Regions from separate parts of the Halobacillus sp. 12SKB genome, predicted to be linked through region 1. Evidence: a T-box and tRNA genes for the amino acid it is inferred to sense, from the RefSeq annotation. Region 1 holds a T-box; the other holds one or more tRNA genes.

Region 1 (8,075 bases):
AACGACATTTCTTACAGCCGTCTAATGCACGGTTTGAAGCTTGCAGGTGTTGAAGTTAACCGTAAGATGCTAGCTGATCTTGCTGTAAACGATGAGCAAGGTTTCGCAAGCCTAGCAGAGCAAGCTAAATCTGCTCTTAAGTAATAAAATGACAATGAAAAAGAGCCATTTCCGATCGGTAGGAAATGGCTCTTTTTTATACTTGTAAACTTAGTCATTTACTTAGTACTTTATTTTGGAGGGTACATTTTTGAGACGTTTGTTTTTGCAAATGGTCTAGATGGGGAGGGTTTTTTATGGATGTTGTGATCCTCGTTGGTATATATGTAATTGTCATCAATCTAGTCCTTTTCATTATGATGGGTGTGGATAAACGTCGTTCTAAAAGAGGATCTTGGCGTATTGAAGAAAAGAAATTATGGGGAATAGCTTTAGCAGGAGGAGTCTTTGGGGGATGGATTGGAATGAGGGTATTCAGGCATAAAACGAAACATACTTCATTCAAACTCGGTTTCCCAATCCTAAGTCTCATCTATATCGCTGGAGCAGCCTACCTGGTGTATCGGTTCTATCTCTAGCCGCACTGTCATATTATGTAGACAGGGAGGGGGATGAGATGGGCGAAACAACAAGTACCATTTTTGCATGGTTAGAACATCAAGAAGCCTGGGCACCGCTCTTATTTATCGCTATTCATTTATTACGGCCTTTTTTGTTTTTACCCGTTATGCTCGTTTGTATCACGGGTGGCGTTTTGTTTGGTCCGATTGCTGGAAGTGCATACTCGGTGGTGGGTACAATGCTCTCTAGCTTATTGTTTTATCGCACCATCAGGCTCGTTCCTTCTGGCTTTAAGAAATTGAGATCCTTAAAAGAAAAATGGTTGAATAAGAACTCTCATTTGACGGTGAAACAGGTCGCAGTCTTAAGGCTTGTGCCTTTTATTCATTTTCATTTACTTTCCTACTGTTTATTGGAAATCAGTGCAGACTTTAAAGAATATGCGAAGTCATCATTATTTGCAAACTTACCCTTGGCCGTCGTTTATACGTCTGTCGGACAATGGATATCCTTGTTTTCCATTCCAATGATGATCCTCTTTTCGGGAGCTTTGATTGGTTTATGCTTCTTGATACGCAAAAAATATGAAGTTTTTTTATGGAGGGACTTTTTCCAGACGAGTCCATAAAGGAAAGCCTCACTCAAAGGAGTGAGGCTTTTTTTCATCGTGATTTTTTAATGGCTGAATAATTAAACGGGTCATCGGGTATTTCCACTCGATGGAAGCATAAGGATAGCGGATCAATATTTCTTTTTCCATAAAGTAAAGATCTTCTCTGTCCAGACCCTGCAGCTTTTCAGGGTTGTGTACACTCACGCTAATGTTAATGACTTCAAACGAATCTTCTGTGGTGCCTAAGTATTTCTCTCCTTCAAAGACATGTCCCTTTAGAGTCATCAAAAAGTTTTCTTTTGTATTCTCCTTGTTATCATGGAAATAAAATTGTTTTTTGTCTCTGGCAAGCTCCAATTTTCTCCTTGGATTGACAATGAATTTATAAGCGGTATAAATAATGAAGGCTATGGCAATCAGTAAGAGTAAACGGAATAATAAGATGATCATTTCTTTCATCTCCCTGTAAACTGTTCTTTTGCTTCCATACGTATGAACGTATCCTTTTGTTTCAAAAAATGATACATTTAATTAGAAAATTTTTTAAATAGGGTTCTTAGGTACTGATGATTATTAGTAAAGCATATGGCGGGATTGTTTAAACTTGATTTTGAGAAGCTTCAGGGGCGTTGTTGAGTGGAGCTCCTAGGTTCACACCATCGCATCGAAACGGAGTCTTCTAAAATTAACTTATTTAAAATCATCTCAGAGGCTTGCTAAAGGTAATATGAAGGAGTGTTAGGGTATGAATTGGGAAAGATTGTATGATATGCAACGGAAACTAGATCAATATATAGAAGAGCAGCACGAGATACAAGAAGGACAAAAGATTGAGGAGAAAGTATTAGCTCTGCTTGTTGAGTTGGGTGAGCTTGCAAACGAAACAAGATGCTTCAAGTTCTGGAGTACAAAAGGCCCCAGTGAAAAAAGTGTGATAGTAGAGGAGTATGTGGATGGAGTTCACTTCCTTCTTTCTTTAGGTTTGGATCTTGGGTATCGTCATTCATCCACTTCACTAGAGGAGCCTGACTCCCAAACAGCAGCATTTCTTTCTGTCTATTCTTCTATTGGGGATTTAAGGATGAAAAAGGATGAAAGCTCCTATGTTAAAGCTTTTTATGATTATTTAGTTCTCGGTCTTACACTAGGGATTACCGAGAAAGAATTGATTGAAGCGTACGAAAAGAAGAATGCCATAAACTTCGAGCGGCAAGATGAAGGTTATTGATTTTCGGAAAGACTGAATTTTTGTGAAATCGCTTCAAAAGGTTTATAATATCCATTGGATAGGAAAAGGAGGAATTGTTACATATGGCTAAAAAAGACGAAACATTACAAATGTTAAAAGATTTGACAGATGCTAAAGGCGTTCCTGGTAATGAGCGGGAAGCTCGTGATGTGATGAAGCAGTACATCGCTCCTTTCGCAGATGAAGTGTTTACAGATAATTTAGGCAGTTTGATCGCGAAAAAGGTAGGAAATAAAAAAGGCCCGAGCGTTATGGTAGCCGGTCACTTGGATGAGGTAGGCTTCATGGTTACCCGTATTGATGACAATGGCTATATTTATTTCCAAACGGTTGGAGGCTGGTGGAGCCAGGTAATGCTTGCCCAGCGCGTGACGATCATGACGCGTAATGGAGATTTGACCGGGGTGATTGGATCTAAACCACCACACATTCTACCTCCGGAGCAACGTAAAAAAGCCGTGGACATTAAAGATATGTTTATTGATATCGGTGCTTCAAGCAAAGAAGAAGCGATGGAGTTTGGTGTGAAACCTGGAGATTCAGTCGTTCCATATTTTGAATTCACACAAATGAAAAATGAGAAGATGCTTCTTGCAAAAGCTTGGGACAACCGTATTGGGTGTGCGATTGCCATTGAAGTCTTGAAGCAGTTGAAAGGGGAAAAACACCCGAATATCGTTTATGGTGTTGGAACTGTCCAGGAAGAAGTAGGTCTTCGTGGAGCACGTACGTCTGCCAATGTCATTAACCCGGATATCGCTTTTGGTGTGGATGTTGGAATTGCTGGAGATACACCTGGCGTGTCTGATAAAGATGCTTCAAGCAAGATGGGTGAAGGTCCTCAAATCATCCTCTATGATGCGTCTATGATTTCACATAAAGGTCTTCGTGACTTTGTAACGGATACGGCGGATGCCAATGAGATTCCATACCAATTTGATTCGCTAGCAGGTGGCGGAACGGATTCAGGTGCGATTCATTTAAGTCATGATGGTGTTCCTGCGTTGTCCATTACGATTGCGACACGCTATATTCACTCGCATGCAGCGATGCTTCACCGTGATGATTTTGAAAATGCAGTGCGTTTGATTGTTGAAGTCATTAAAGGACTTGATGCAGATAAAGTCCAGGAAATAACATTTAACTAATGACGTATGATATAAAAAGCCAACCTTTTTCAGGTTGGCTTTTTCTTATTGATTTTGCTTCAATCCCTGCTCTAACGTATCCAGGATTTCTTGTCTTTCTTGTTCATCGGATTCTTTCCATAACATTTCAAAAAAGACACCAAGGCCAGGAAGCATTTTTTCTTCGCCTTTTTGAAGGGCATCATCGATGGTTGCTTCCAACTGTTCCGCGTTATGTCCGCTGACGTTAGAAAGAATCGCAGCTCTTAAGTTTAAGTTCATCGGTCATTCAACCTCCTTTTCTGCATAACTTCGCGAATATTCTTCTTTAGTTTGACCAACCATGGTCCTGCTATGTATGATGAATGAGAAATAAACACGCAAATGAGGGACTATTATGTTGACTTCCTTACAGAATACAAAAGTGAAGGAATGGAAAAAACTACATAAACGGAAATATAGAAATCAAACAGGAAACTTTATTGTAGAAGGCTTTCATCTCGTAGAAGAAGTGCTGAAGAGCGATTGGGAGATCGTTGAAATGATTGTACGTGAAGGAACAGACTTTTCAATCCCCGAAGATATTCCTGCGGTAATGGTCAATGATGCTGTGTTTCAGGCAATTGCAGAAACTGAAACACCCCAAGGGATTGCAGCAATCGTTAAACAGAAGGAAGGATCCGTAGATCAAGCTGCATTGACCTTAATGCTTGACTCCGTGCAGGATCCTGGGAATGTCGGTACACTAATTCGGACAGCGGATGCAGCAGGATTCGACCAGGTAATTTTAGGTTCCGGTACTGTGGATGTCTACAATGATAAAGTCATCCGAGCGACGCAAGGGTCTATCTTCCACATCCCCGTAGTTACGGGAAACTTGGAAGACTTTGTAGGACCAATGAAAAAAGACGGAGTACAGATTTGGGCTTCTGCCCTAAAAGATGCTGCCCCTTTTCAACAACTGCAGGCTCCTTCTAAAGCAGCACTCATTGTAGGGAATGAAGGTCAGGGAATTCGGGAGAACCTTTTGAACGAAGCAGATCAACGTGTCTATATCCCGATTTATGGACAGGCAGAGTCCCTGAATGTAGGAATCGCAGGTGCTGTTCTTATGTATCATTTAAAGGGATGAGGTTGCATCCACAGGCTTCTTTGACTATAATATATTCAGTTGATAAAAATTAAACAATGAAATGCTTAGAAAGAGCAAAGTAGATGAATGTAAATCGTTATAGGGAGGAAGCACCTTGGACTGGAAGTGCTTCTAACGTGGCATGTATCGAAATTTCACTCTGGAGCTGGCCAATTGGCCCGGATTTATCCGTTATTTTCATCAAAGTGGGCACATGTCAATGTGTCAACAAGGGTGGTACCGCGAAACGACCATACAAGTCTCGTCCCTTTTTCAGGGATGGGGCTTTTTTTATTTTCCAGCCGTTTTTTAACCTTAAAAAGTTCTGAAGCATAAAGGGAAAATGAGTCGAGACGATTTTAAAGGAGGAAAAAGCATGAAGGAACGTTTAGAAGAGCTGCAACAGGAAGCCTTGGCCAAAGTCGATCAGGCGGATTCTGTTCAAGGCTTGAAGGATGTAAGAGTCGAGTACTTAGGGAAGAAGGGTCCAATTACGGAAGTTCTGAGAGGAATGGGCAAATTGTCCAAAGAAGAGCGTCCGGTCATCGGCCAATTGGCTAATGATGTTCGTGAAAATATTGCTCAAGCCATTGAGACAAAGCAAACAGCACTTGAGGATGCGGAATTAGAGAAGCAATTGGAAGAAGAAAGCATCGATGTCACCCTCCCTGCCCGTCCTGTGAAAGTCGGCGGTCCGCACTTATTGACGAGCATCGTAAAAGAAATTGAAGACCTCTTCATCGGTATGGGGTTTGAAATCAAAGAGGGACCTGAAGTGGAGGCGGATTATTATAACTTTGAAGCACTGAATTTGCCGAAAGGCCACCCGGCAAGGGATATGCAGGATTCTTTCTACGTTACGGAAGAACTCTTGATGCGTACCCATACGTCTCCTGTTCAAGCACGGACAATGGGAGCTAAAGACGGCAGCGAACCCGTCAAAATGATCTGTCCGGGTAAGGTGTACCGTCGTGACACAGATGATGCTACCCACTCTCACCAATTCACACAAATTGAGGGTCTTTTAGTCGATAAGAACGTCCGAATGAGCGATTTGAAAGGCGTTCTGAATGCATTCGCGAAGCAAATGTTCGGAGCAGATCGTGAAATCCGTCTTCGTCCAAGCTTCTTCCCATTCACAGAGCCATCTGTAGAAATGGATATCTCCTGCAAAGTTTGTGGAGGAAAAGGCTGCTCCGTATGTAAAGGTACCGGCTGGATTGAAATTCTCGGTGGAGGAATGGTTCACCCGAACGTACTTGAAATGGCGGGCTATGATCCAAAAGAATATTCCGGATTCGCATTCGGTATGGGACCAGAGCGGATTGCGATGTTGAAATATGGAGTAGATGATATCCGTCACTTCTACACCAATGATATTCGATTCTTAGAACAGTATCACAAGGCTTAAAGGAGGAATAAAACCATGCTTGTATCATTAAATTGGTTGCAAGAATATATTGATGTCAGTCGTTACTCGCCAGAAGAGCTGGCAGAAATCATTACGAAGACTGGAATTGAAGTGGAAAGTGTCGAACCTGTGGCAGAGGAAGTCACAGGCGTTGTTGTCGGGTATGTCCGATCTTGTGAACAGCATCCGAACGCCGATAAATTGAACCTTTGCCAAGTAGACGTAGGAGAAGAAACGCTACAGATCGTTTGCGGGGCACCGAACGTTGCTGAAGGTCAAAAAGTGGCTTTAGCGACACCGGGAGCGGTACTTCCAGGGAACTTCAAAATTAAAAAGACGAAACTGCGTGGAGAAGAATCCAATGGAATGATTTGTTCGCTTCAGGAGCTCGGTGTCGATGAAAAAGACGTCCCGAAAGAGTACGCTGATGGTATTTTCGTATTTCCCGAAGACGTGGAAGTCGGAGCAAATGCCGTTTCATTGTTAAACCTTGATGATTTGATCATCGAGCTTGGCTTGACCCCAAACCGTTCGGATGCTCTAAGTATGGCTGGCGTAGCCTATGAAGTGGCAGCGGCGATCGATGGCGCGTATGAATTGGCTGATGAAAATGTCCAAATGGCTGATGAAAAAGCAACTGATCATGTCTCTGTAGTCGTGGAAGACTCGGAAGCGAACCCTTATTATGGAGCTTTCATTATTAAAGACATCCAAGTCGGCCCTTCTCCACTGTGGATGCGCAACCGCCTGACTGCCGCAGGTATCCGTCCAATCAACAATGTCGTGGACATTACAAACTACGTACTTATGGAGTATGGACAGCCGCTACATGCTTTCGATTACGATCGCTTTGGCTCGAATACCATCGTTACACGTCGTGCGAAACATGGAGAGAAGATCACCACACTTGATGACCAGGAACGGACGCTGAAAAGCAATCACCTTGTTATTACGAACGGGGAAAAAGCTCACGCGGTTGCTGGTGTCATGGGTGGAGCGGAGTCTGAAGTCCAAGATGATACGAAGAATATTATTTTAGAAGCCGCGTATTTCCACCCGTCTGTGGTACGTGAAGCTTCTAAAGATCATGGACTCCGCAGTGAATCCAGTACACGATTCGAAAAAGGTGTTGATCCAAATCGTGTAGAACGCGCGGGCTTGAGAGCCTGCGAACTTCTTGCAAAATACGCAGGAGGAACGGTATTGAATGGTGTCGTGTCCCATGACGAACTGGACCGCACGGAAGTGCAAGTCACTGTAAACACGAACACCATCAATGATCGACTAGGAACCGAAATATCCAATGAGGATATTGCTGACATTTTCCGTCGTCTTCAGTTTAATTATGACCAAAATGGGGATGAGTTCCACGTGTCTGTTCCAACGCGACGTGGGGACATTACGATCTTTGAAGATATGCTGGAAGAAGTGGCGAGGATTTATGGCTATGATAATCTTCCGTACACGCTTCCACAAGGGGCTTCTCAAGCAGGAGGACTTACACTTGAGCAACTACTGAAACGTAAAGTGAAAGCATACTTTGAAGGTGCGGGACTTCATGAGACCATCACTTATTCCCTTACTCATAAGGATAAAGCTCAAATGCTTGTCAGCCCTGAAGTGAAAGAAAAATCCGTAAGCCCTGTCGCTCTTGCTATGCCTATGAGTGAAGATCATGGAACGCTTCGGTTGAGCATGGTTCCTGAGTTGTTAGACTCCTTATCCTATAACGTGGCACGGAAACAAGAAAACCTTGCTTTTTATGAAGTGGGTACTGTGTTTATCAGTGAAGAGGAAAAAGTAACGAAACAGCCGCACGAAATGTTGCGTGCATCAGGCGCATTGACAGGGGAATGGCTCTCTCATCCATGGCAGCAGGAGAAAAAATCGGTAGACTTTTTCGTTGCTAAAGGTATATTGGAAGGATTAAGTGAACAGCTGGACCTTCCTTTCACTTATGAAAAAACGAAGTTGGATCATAT
Region 2 (8,075 bases), 1.1 Mb from region 1:
CGAAAACTTGTGTCTCATTTTCTTCCCCGGCAGGCAGACTGTAACTCGTATGATAGCCAATATCCATCGAGGTGATTTCATCTCCAGGCTCAATAAGACCGTTATTCAAGAGGATGCGAATCGCACTTAAAGGTTCTATGTTGACTTCCGTATCACCGGAAGGCCCTGAGTACTCCCCTTCTTCGAAAGAAAGCAAAGTTGCGACATACCCAGTTATTTCATCATCCACAATATTCAGTAACAAGTATCCGTTATTGTTAAAATAAACCGTTTTATTGTCTTTGGCCTGGAAAAAGAGAGCCGCACCCGACTCTTCGTTCCATCCCCAATAAGAATAACGGGACGCAAAAGGTACGATATCCGTCACCACGCTCTGAATCGTAGCTTCCGTCACTTCAATCGGCTCATCAAAAGTGACTTGTAATACCTGATTGTCTTCTTTGAGCTCAATTTCTTGATCACTCTCATCCATACCTTTAATCTGACTCATCACATCATCAGGAAGCGTATGCGCACTCTCTGATTCAATCGGGGTAGCTTCTGGCAATTCCTCCGGGATCGCATCATCCGCAATAGATATGTCGTTCGCTTCCAGTTCGGTTTCAATGCTTTCAGCAACAGTGGAGATCTGCCCCACTTCATCCTCCGCTTGCTTGCTTAATAATTGCTGCAGCAGGAAAAGGTCGAGAATTAAGAAACTGACGATAAATAATGTTTTAATTTGACCCCACTGCATGTTTTACCTCCTCGTTACGAAAGCTCTGCATTTTGAGACCTTTCTTCTGGATATACTTTCGTCCAACCGCTGTTTGTCAGCATGTACCATTCAGGGATCAAGTTGTACACCAGGTCGCTCCTTTGTTCTTCAAGTGTGTACATAATCTCCAAATCCCTGATTCTGGACGTTTCCAATTCCCCATCTTGTTGAAGATCCAAAAGAACTTCTACGCCGGACAAGAGGTTCGTTTTACTTTCATTGATGCTGCTGTACTGAACAAGCGGGCGGTCATATTCCTGAATCTGCCCTTGCTGATAACTTAACTGGATGCTTGCCAGCTTGTAAGTCTCTACGTTCTCAAGAACAGGCCGGTCATTAAAGTAGAGTCGGTAGCGAACTTCATCCCGACCACTCAGGATCGAGTTCAGACGATAGTCATTCGTCCAACCCAAATGACTATTGATATCCTCCATACTCTGGATAAACAATTCATATTCCGTCAAGTTTTTCTGGTTTGCTGAGTTAGGAATCGTTAAATCATATTCCATCCTCTTATCATATTGCGTCAACCTTCTCTGGAATGTTTTGGTTATATTCTCCCCGCTATTTGTCCGGGACTTGAACACCCGTGTGTTAGAAGGAAAAATATCATTTTGTATCGGTTTTACGTTTACAGCCCCTGTCTGCAGAACATATTCCGATATGCTCACAGGGTTTTTAGGGACGTAAATGTGAGAAGCATTCGTTCCATCCTCGGCTTCAATCTGCAGTACATCGGCCACACGTGACATTTCCACCAATTCATCTTTATTGTCGACTTCCTGTATGGCACGTTCACCAGAAGCTGCACTGATATCTGCCTGAAGGGTAACTTCACTTCCCTCATCATTACTATTTACAAACCATAACTCGTAAGAAGCACCCGAAGCAGCACTTCCCTCCTGGGAATGACGCAGTAAGAATATTCGATTGAAGTTAGCCTGCAGGTTCTCGATTGGAACACCTTCGTTCACTTGAAAGATGTCACTGATCACCTGGACCGGCAGATGCGCAGGAAAAATAATTTCCACAATCTCGCTGTGGTTATCGACATTGATCGTTCTTGGACTCGGATCAAGATTGGATAAGTTCCACTGCTGCATCTGCTTTTGGTAAAAAGCTGTCCGATCGATATTATCTTTGAAAGTAAAATAAGAATTTTGCTCATGAAACACAATTTCATCCGGAGGAACCAGATTTGGTATGGAACGCTCTGATCCTATTTCTTCTAACTTTGTATCTTCAATGAACACGTCCTCTTCCAAGGTTTCATTCACGGGCTGATACGTCCAAAGAGCTACCGTCAACACTAAGCTGAAGGCGATGAGAATCACCAAAATGACGGACTTCATGGTTTCTTTTTTCATGACTGTCCCCTCCGCTTCTGACTCATGAGCGGTAAAGTAAAGTGGACAGTCGTGCCCTTACCTTCACGGCTTTCCGCCCAGATTTTCCCATGATGAGCTTCAATCATTTCCCGGGCAATAGCGAGGCCCAGTCCGGTTCCTCCCATTTCTCTTGCACGGGATTTATCGACACGATAAAAGCGATCAAAGATTTTATCAACGGTGTCCGGAGGCATGCCGATCCCTTCATCGGTAATGCTCACCCGCAGCTGTTTCTTAGTAGAATGGGCATTAAACCGTATACTTCCACCTTCTGGAGAGTATTTGATGGCATTTGAGATGATGTTATCCAGCACTTGAGTAATCTTATCTTTGTCCATCCATACATACATCTTCTTATTCGACAAGTTGCGAACGAACTCTACCTTTTCATTCTTGTTCATTTCAAAACGATCAATGATATGGTCAAAGAAGCTGACGAACTCCACACGCTCTTTCATCAGGCTGGTTTCTTTGTGATCCATTTTGGTCAACTGTAAAAGATCGTTCACTAAACGGATCATACGATCTGTCTCATTTTGAGTCACATCAAGGAATCTTGGTGCGATATCAGGATCCTGCCATGCTCCATCGTTCAATGCTTCTATATAACTCCGCATCGTCGTCAACGGTGTGCGTAGTTCGTGCGATACATTTGAAACAAACTCTCTTCTTTCTTTTTCTACACGCTGTTGTTCGGTCACATCACTAATAACCGTAATAAAACCATTCATGTCATGGTTTTCATCTTCAACCACAGAAAAGTTGGCTTTAAGAAGCAGGTGGTTATCGTCACTACTTAAATCAATGATCATAGATCCGGCTTCTTCCACCTCAGAAATATTTTCAACCTGATCATTCAAGTCAAGAACATCCACAAGGGATTGTCCTTGCACTTCCTCAAATGTCTGTCCAATTAATTTCGAGGCCGGGGCATTCATCAGTGTGATGGCACCGAGTCGATCTGTCGCAATAACTCCATCTGACATATTGGAAAGCACCGAACTCAGCTTCCGGCGCTCACCCTCGGTTGTTGCAGTAGCGAGCTTCAGTTTATCGTTCAAATCATTAAAGGTATGGCCTAACTGTCCAATTTCGTCATTACCTTTTACATCGACCTTCTGGGAGAAGTCCCCTGTCGCCATGACTTGTGCCTGTCGTTTCATTTCTGTCAGAGGCTTCGTTATGGTCCTCGCCACCAAAATCCCGAGCAAAGCCGTAACTGTAATAGCTAAGACCGTCCCTTTGGCGAAAATACTGATGATTTCTCCGAGTTGTTCATAAATGTCATTCATATAAACTTCATAATAAAGAGCCCCGACAATCTCATCCCCGGACTCATCTGTGATCGGGTTCGTTCCACGGAACAGACGGTTGTTGGTTCCTTCTTCCCGGCGGGGTTCAGGTTCTGTAGCCTCTCCAAACAAGAACACCTTCGTAATCGTGGTGTCCGTCACTTTTTTACCTATGGGAGACTGGTCGCTTGTCGTCGTAGCTGCAAGCACTTTTTGGTTGTTGTCGACCACCATGAGTTTCCCAATGTCTGTATTATCATCGCTAAAATCATTAATAAGACTTTGTAGATCTGCATTCAAAGGGAGTGAATCTTCTCCCCGCTCAGTGTTGAACGCATTTTGCAAACTGTAGGTTAATGAATTCAGCTGCCCTTCAACGGAATTCGTGAAGTTCGTTTCCAACTGCTCTTCCAACCGGTCGACAAAATAGACACCAATGACCTGAATGCCCAATAACAATAACAAAATGTATACAAGAATCAGCTTCAGCCTAACAGACTGAAAGAAGCCCACTTCTTTCATAAAGGCTTAATCCTGCTCTGGGTTTCTCAAATAATACCCAACCCCGCGACGGGTAACAATCCACATTGGGTTACTAGGGTTCTCTTCAATTTTTTCACGCAAGCGCCTTACCGTTACGTCGACGGTACGGACATCACCATAATAGTCATAGCCCCAAACAGTCTCAAGCAAATGTTCACGCGTCATGACTTGTCCGATATGACGAGCAAGATAATGAAGAAGTTCAAACTCACGGTGAGTTAATTCAATATGATTCCCGTCACGCGTGACCGTATAAGCATCCGGGTGGATAGCCAGACGACCGATTTCAATATCCTTCGTCTGCTGTGCACTGTCTTCAGGCTCCTGCTGTTGTCTACGCAGGTTCGCCTTTACCCGGGCAATCAATTCACGATTGCTGAAGGGCTTGGTCACATAGTCATCTGCACCCATTTCCAGTCCGAGTACTTTATCGATTTCTGCATCTTTGGCCGTTAACATAATGATCGGCATATTATGACGCTTCCTCACTTCACGGCAGACTTCATTACCATCTTTGTTTGGCAGCATAATATCAAGGAGAATTAATTCCGGCTCTTCTTCATCTGCTTTCGCAATCGCCTCATCTCCGTCATATGCACATACGACTTCATAACCTTCTTTTTCTAAGTTGAATTTCAATATATCCGCAATGGGTTTTTCGTCATCGACCACTAAAATTTTCTGTGCCATATTACGTCACATCCTTTTCCTCGTCATCTTTTCTTTCTCTTATTTTAACTTATTTAATGGTAAATGTCTTATTTCACCATAAAGCTCTCTTGAAATCAGCCGTTTCACCTATATTTTTATCATGCCTATTTCTTAATCCTCTTACTATATCTTACTCCAACTCACCGTCAGCAGTTTTGATACTTTGCTTAGGGGGAATAAGATAACCATTCGCATTCCATATTTATGTGATAAAGAAAAAACCGCTATGATTGACTCATAGCGGTTTGGATCATGGGGAGACGTGGGAAAGAGGATTTTCTAGTGACCCTTCTTTATGGACTTCAAAATGAAGGTGTACCCCTGTGGAACGTCCTGTCGTTCCCATGACTCCAAGCTTTTCCCCTTTTTTGACGGTCTGTCCCTTTGTGACATCGATCGAGGAGAGATGAGCGTAAATCGTCTCGTAACCATTCCCATGATCAATAACAACTTTATTTCCGAAGCTATTCCGATATCCAGCCTCTACCACTTTACCATTGTCAGCGGCCTTAATCGTTTTATCAGATACACCGGCAATATCAATGCCTTTATGATAACGTCCCCAGCGTTTTCCCTGCTTACTTGTAATTTCACCACCGACGGCCGGCCACGTGAAATCACCGGTACCTTTAGAAGGGACTTTCTTTGTTCCCTGAAGGACAATCTTCTTGACCGGTTCTTTGACGACTTCTTTTTCAACTGTCTCTTCTTTTGTTTCTTCACCATTTCGGTACGTTCGTTCAATCAAAAGCTCTCTTTTTCCGTCTTCCCCATCCTGCTTCACTTTGGATTCACCTTTAAAAAGTTCATCCGTCTTTTTTATTTGGACTTTATGGGGAATCTCTTCTTCCTTACGTTCTTTCTCCGTAAGTACAACATCTACAAGCGGCTTCTGAGATTTAGCCATCATCCCTATGAATGATGTAGTTTCAGTTTGATCGATTGGATAAGAACGACCTTCTTCCACCCTGGACACTGCCTCTTCGACCGTATGAACCTGCGAAAGCGTGACCTGATCCTCTTCCATTTTGACGGGAGCGGATAAGCCGACATCCATCACCTTCGTTTCGCCGACGTCCGGCAGCCCAGGCGTTCCTTTTTCTATAACCTCAAGTTCATCTTCTTCGACATATTCCTGTTTCACGGATTCAATGACTTGTTCGGCCTTCTCTTCACTTGGAAGATGGGCGACAGACTCCCCATTGATGTAAAGGCGGACAACGTCGGCAGCAAAAGTTAAATCATTTTGAAGCGAATCCATGACGTCTGAGGATTCGTCTTTCACAGATAATACTTTCTGCTCCTTGAACGAGACCTCTTCCATATAAGAGAGATCCATTCCTTCGTGATCTTTCTCCGCCTCTTCCATACGCTTGCGTAGTTCCGCTTTGACCTCAGCTTGATTTCCTACCATACCTACATGTTGTTCATCTATATAAACGTGATAAACCGTCGGCAGTGAACTTTCGGCGTAGGCCGTCCCTACACCGACACTTACGACGCAAATCGCTGTGACAGCTAGTTTCTTCCACATGATATTGATCCTCCTGATGCACCTGTCTAAACTATTCCTAGATTAATTTATCACACGGAAGTTTTATAAGAAATAGATATTTAAATATGTAAAAAAGATATAACATTCTTACCAAAATTACGAAACGATAGCCATATTTTCATATTAAACTGTTCATTAAAATATACCAAAACTACCATTTTATTTATTCCATATAAGTTCTCTGTTCTGGAGAACTGAGTTTCGAGACTTTTGTTGAGTGGGTGAGGCCTGCGGGGAATAGCTCGCTTTCCACGGGAGCGCGGTCAGCCATTCCCCTCCGCCCCTTTGCCATATAAGTATCTCGAAACCACTTCCGGAATAAGTTTAATGCACATGTTATGAGTTAACTCCTAAGGACGCTATTGTGGATATGGGAAGCTTTGAGACTCCTGTGGGAGAAGGAGATAGGCCATATCCCCCAGGAAAGCGAGTAGCTTCCCAGCCATCCCAGAGCTCATCACCGGGTAACGAACCCCGAAACATATCGAAGTCGAGTATTCTACCATCCTGCCATATAGTTAAATAAAGGATTATAAGCATTTAGATAATTTTTCATACAAAAAAGCTTACGGAAATTTTCCGTAAGCTTTTTAAGGAGTGGCTCGGGACGGAATCGAACCGCCGACACACGGATTTTCAGTCCGTTGCTCTACCGACTGAGCTACCGAGCCATATTAAGTATTATTTTAAAATCTTGCTTTCGCTTCACATCTTGTTTCGAGGGTTATTCGAAGATGTTTGTGCTCGTCACGTTGCAAGTGCATTCGGTGAAGCATACGCTCCTCGCAAAGCCTACATAGGAGAAAATTCGCTGGAGTTTACGGCTTCTCTACCGACTGAGCTACCGAGCCATGGGTATTTTATTCATGATCATTCGACGTTATAACCTAATGAGCCTATCACATTACGTGTGTATTCGACTACCTCAAATGATATAATGAAAGTGGCGGTCCGGACGGGACTCGAACCCGCGACCTCCTGCGTGACAGGCAGGCATTCTAACCAACTGAACTACCGGACCAGACGGCTTGTTCACCGCAACGATAACTATCGTACCATACAGAACAAACGTAAGCAATAGTAATTTTACTAGAAATATAGATTTTTTCCCATTCTGTTCAATCAAAAGAAAGGAGGGTCTGTTTGAAAAAGGTAATTCGCTACGCTGTTTTTGTTCTTATCCTTTTATTTGTATCAATTATTGGATTCTTGAAATTGAATCCGCCGCTCACTCATGGATCGATCGGTACGACAGAAGATAAGCAAACTGTCATTGTCGCTCTCGGCAACAAAAGCTTGCTTAGAAGCATTCAAATCACTGATGTATCCATTAATAACAACCAGCAGCCTACAAACATCAAGATGCAGATTAGTGATTCTGAAAAAGGGTTCATGATCACCGATACATACGCTCTTGTGGAAGATGCGTATGCAATCAATGAATTTGAAACCATTCCTCTCGCCCCGGACACTTCGCCGCTCGCCTCCAAAGCAATGGCTGCGTCACCCGATACCTCACCAACGACGATTTACGGATTAAGCATCACCGAAGAGTCATCGATTGATAGTATTAAATTGACGTATCGTTTTTTTGGCCTGGTTTTCTTTAAAACGATCCAAGTATAAAAGACGCGCCTGAATAGGCACGTCTTTTATTTTTTCTGCTCCATGTCATGCAATAAAGACGCAGGATCTTTGGCATCGATAAAAAGTTCACGGTTATCCTCAGGTACAAATCCCGCTTTTATTGCGTGTTCAATGAGCTGAACAAGCGGAGTGTAGTATTCCGCGATGTTGTATAGCGCAAGAGGTTTTGTATGAAGGCCAAT

Evidence for each region. The T-box of region 1 lies ahead of pheS (phenylalanine--tRNA ligase subunit alpha). A T-box ahead of a tRNA ligase gene usually reads a tRNA of that ligase, here a tRNA-Phe.
Region 2: it encodes a tRNA-Phe, which carries the amino acid that the T-box ahead of pheS (phenylalanine--tRNA ligase subunit alpha) is inferred to sense. The anticodon was not compared.

The regions. Positions count from the first base shown of each region.
Region 1 is NZ_JBRFWR010000001.1:2,265,990-2,274,064, forward strand. Features, by position in the region: gene rplT (50S ribosomal protein L20) at 1-144, shown strand, start outside; gene ACQ4XT_RS10885 (DUF1294 domain-containing protein) at 297-578, shown strand; gene ACQ4XT_RS10890 (TVP38/TMEM64 family protein) at 617-1,189, shown strand; gene ACQ4XT_RS10895 (sigma-w pathway protein ysdB) at 1,199-1,624, opposite strand; gene ACQ4XT_RS10900 (dUTP diphosphatase) at 1,920-2,402, shown strand; gene ACQ4XT_RS10905 (M42 family metallopeptidase) at 2,486-3,571, shown strand; gene sspI (small acid-soluble spore protein SspI) at 3,617-3,832, opposite strand; gene ACQ4XT_RS10915 (TrmH family RNA methyltransferase) at 3,948-4,682, shown strand; T-box leader at 4,740-4,955, shown strand; gene pheS (phenylalanine--tRNA ligase subunit alpha) at 5,059-6,093, shown strand; gene pheT (phenylalanine--tRNA ligase subunit beta) at 6,109-8,075, shown strand, end outside.
Region 2 is NZ_JBRFWR010000001.1:1,120,524-1,128,598, reverse strand. Features, by position in the region: gene yycI (two-component system regulatory protein YycI) at 1-736, opposite strand, end outside; gene ACQ4XT_RS05670 (YycH family regulatory protein) at 751-2,124, opposite strand; gene walK (cell wall metabolism sensor histidine kinase WalK) at 2,121-3,959, opposite strand; gene yycF (response regulator YycF) at 3,966-4,670, opposite strand; gene ACQ4XT_RS05655 (M23 family metallopeptidase) at 4,942-6,225, opposite strand; tRNA gene ACQ4XT_RS05650 (tRNA-Phe) at 6,845-6,917, opposite strand; tRNA gene ACQ4XT_RS05645 (tRNA-Asp) at 7,191-7,267, opposite strand; gene ACQ4XT_RS05640 (hypothetical protein) at 7,390-7,872, shown strand; gene ACQ4XT_RS05635 (LOG family protein) at 7,899-8,075, opposite strand, start outside.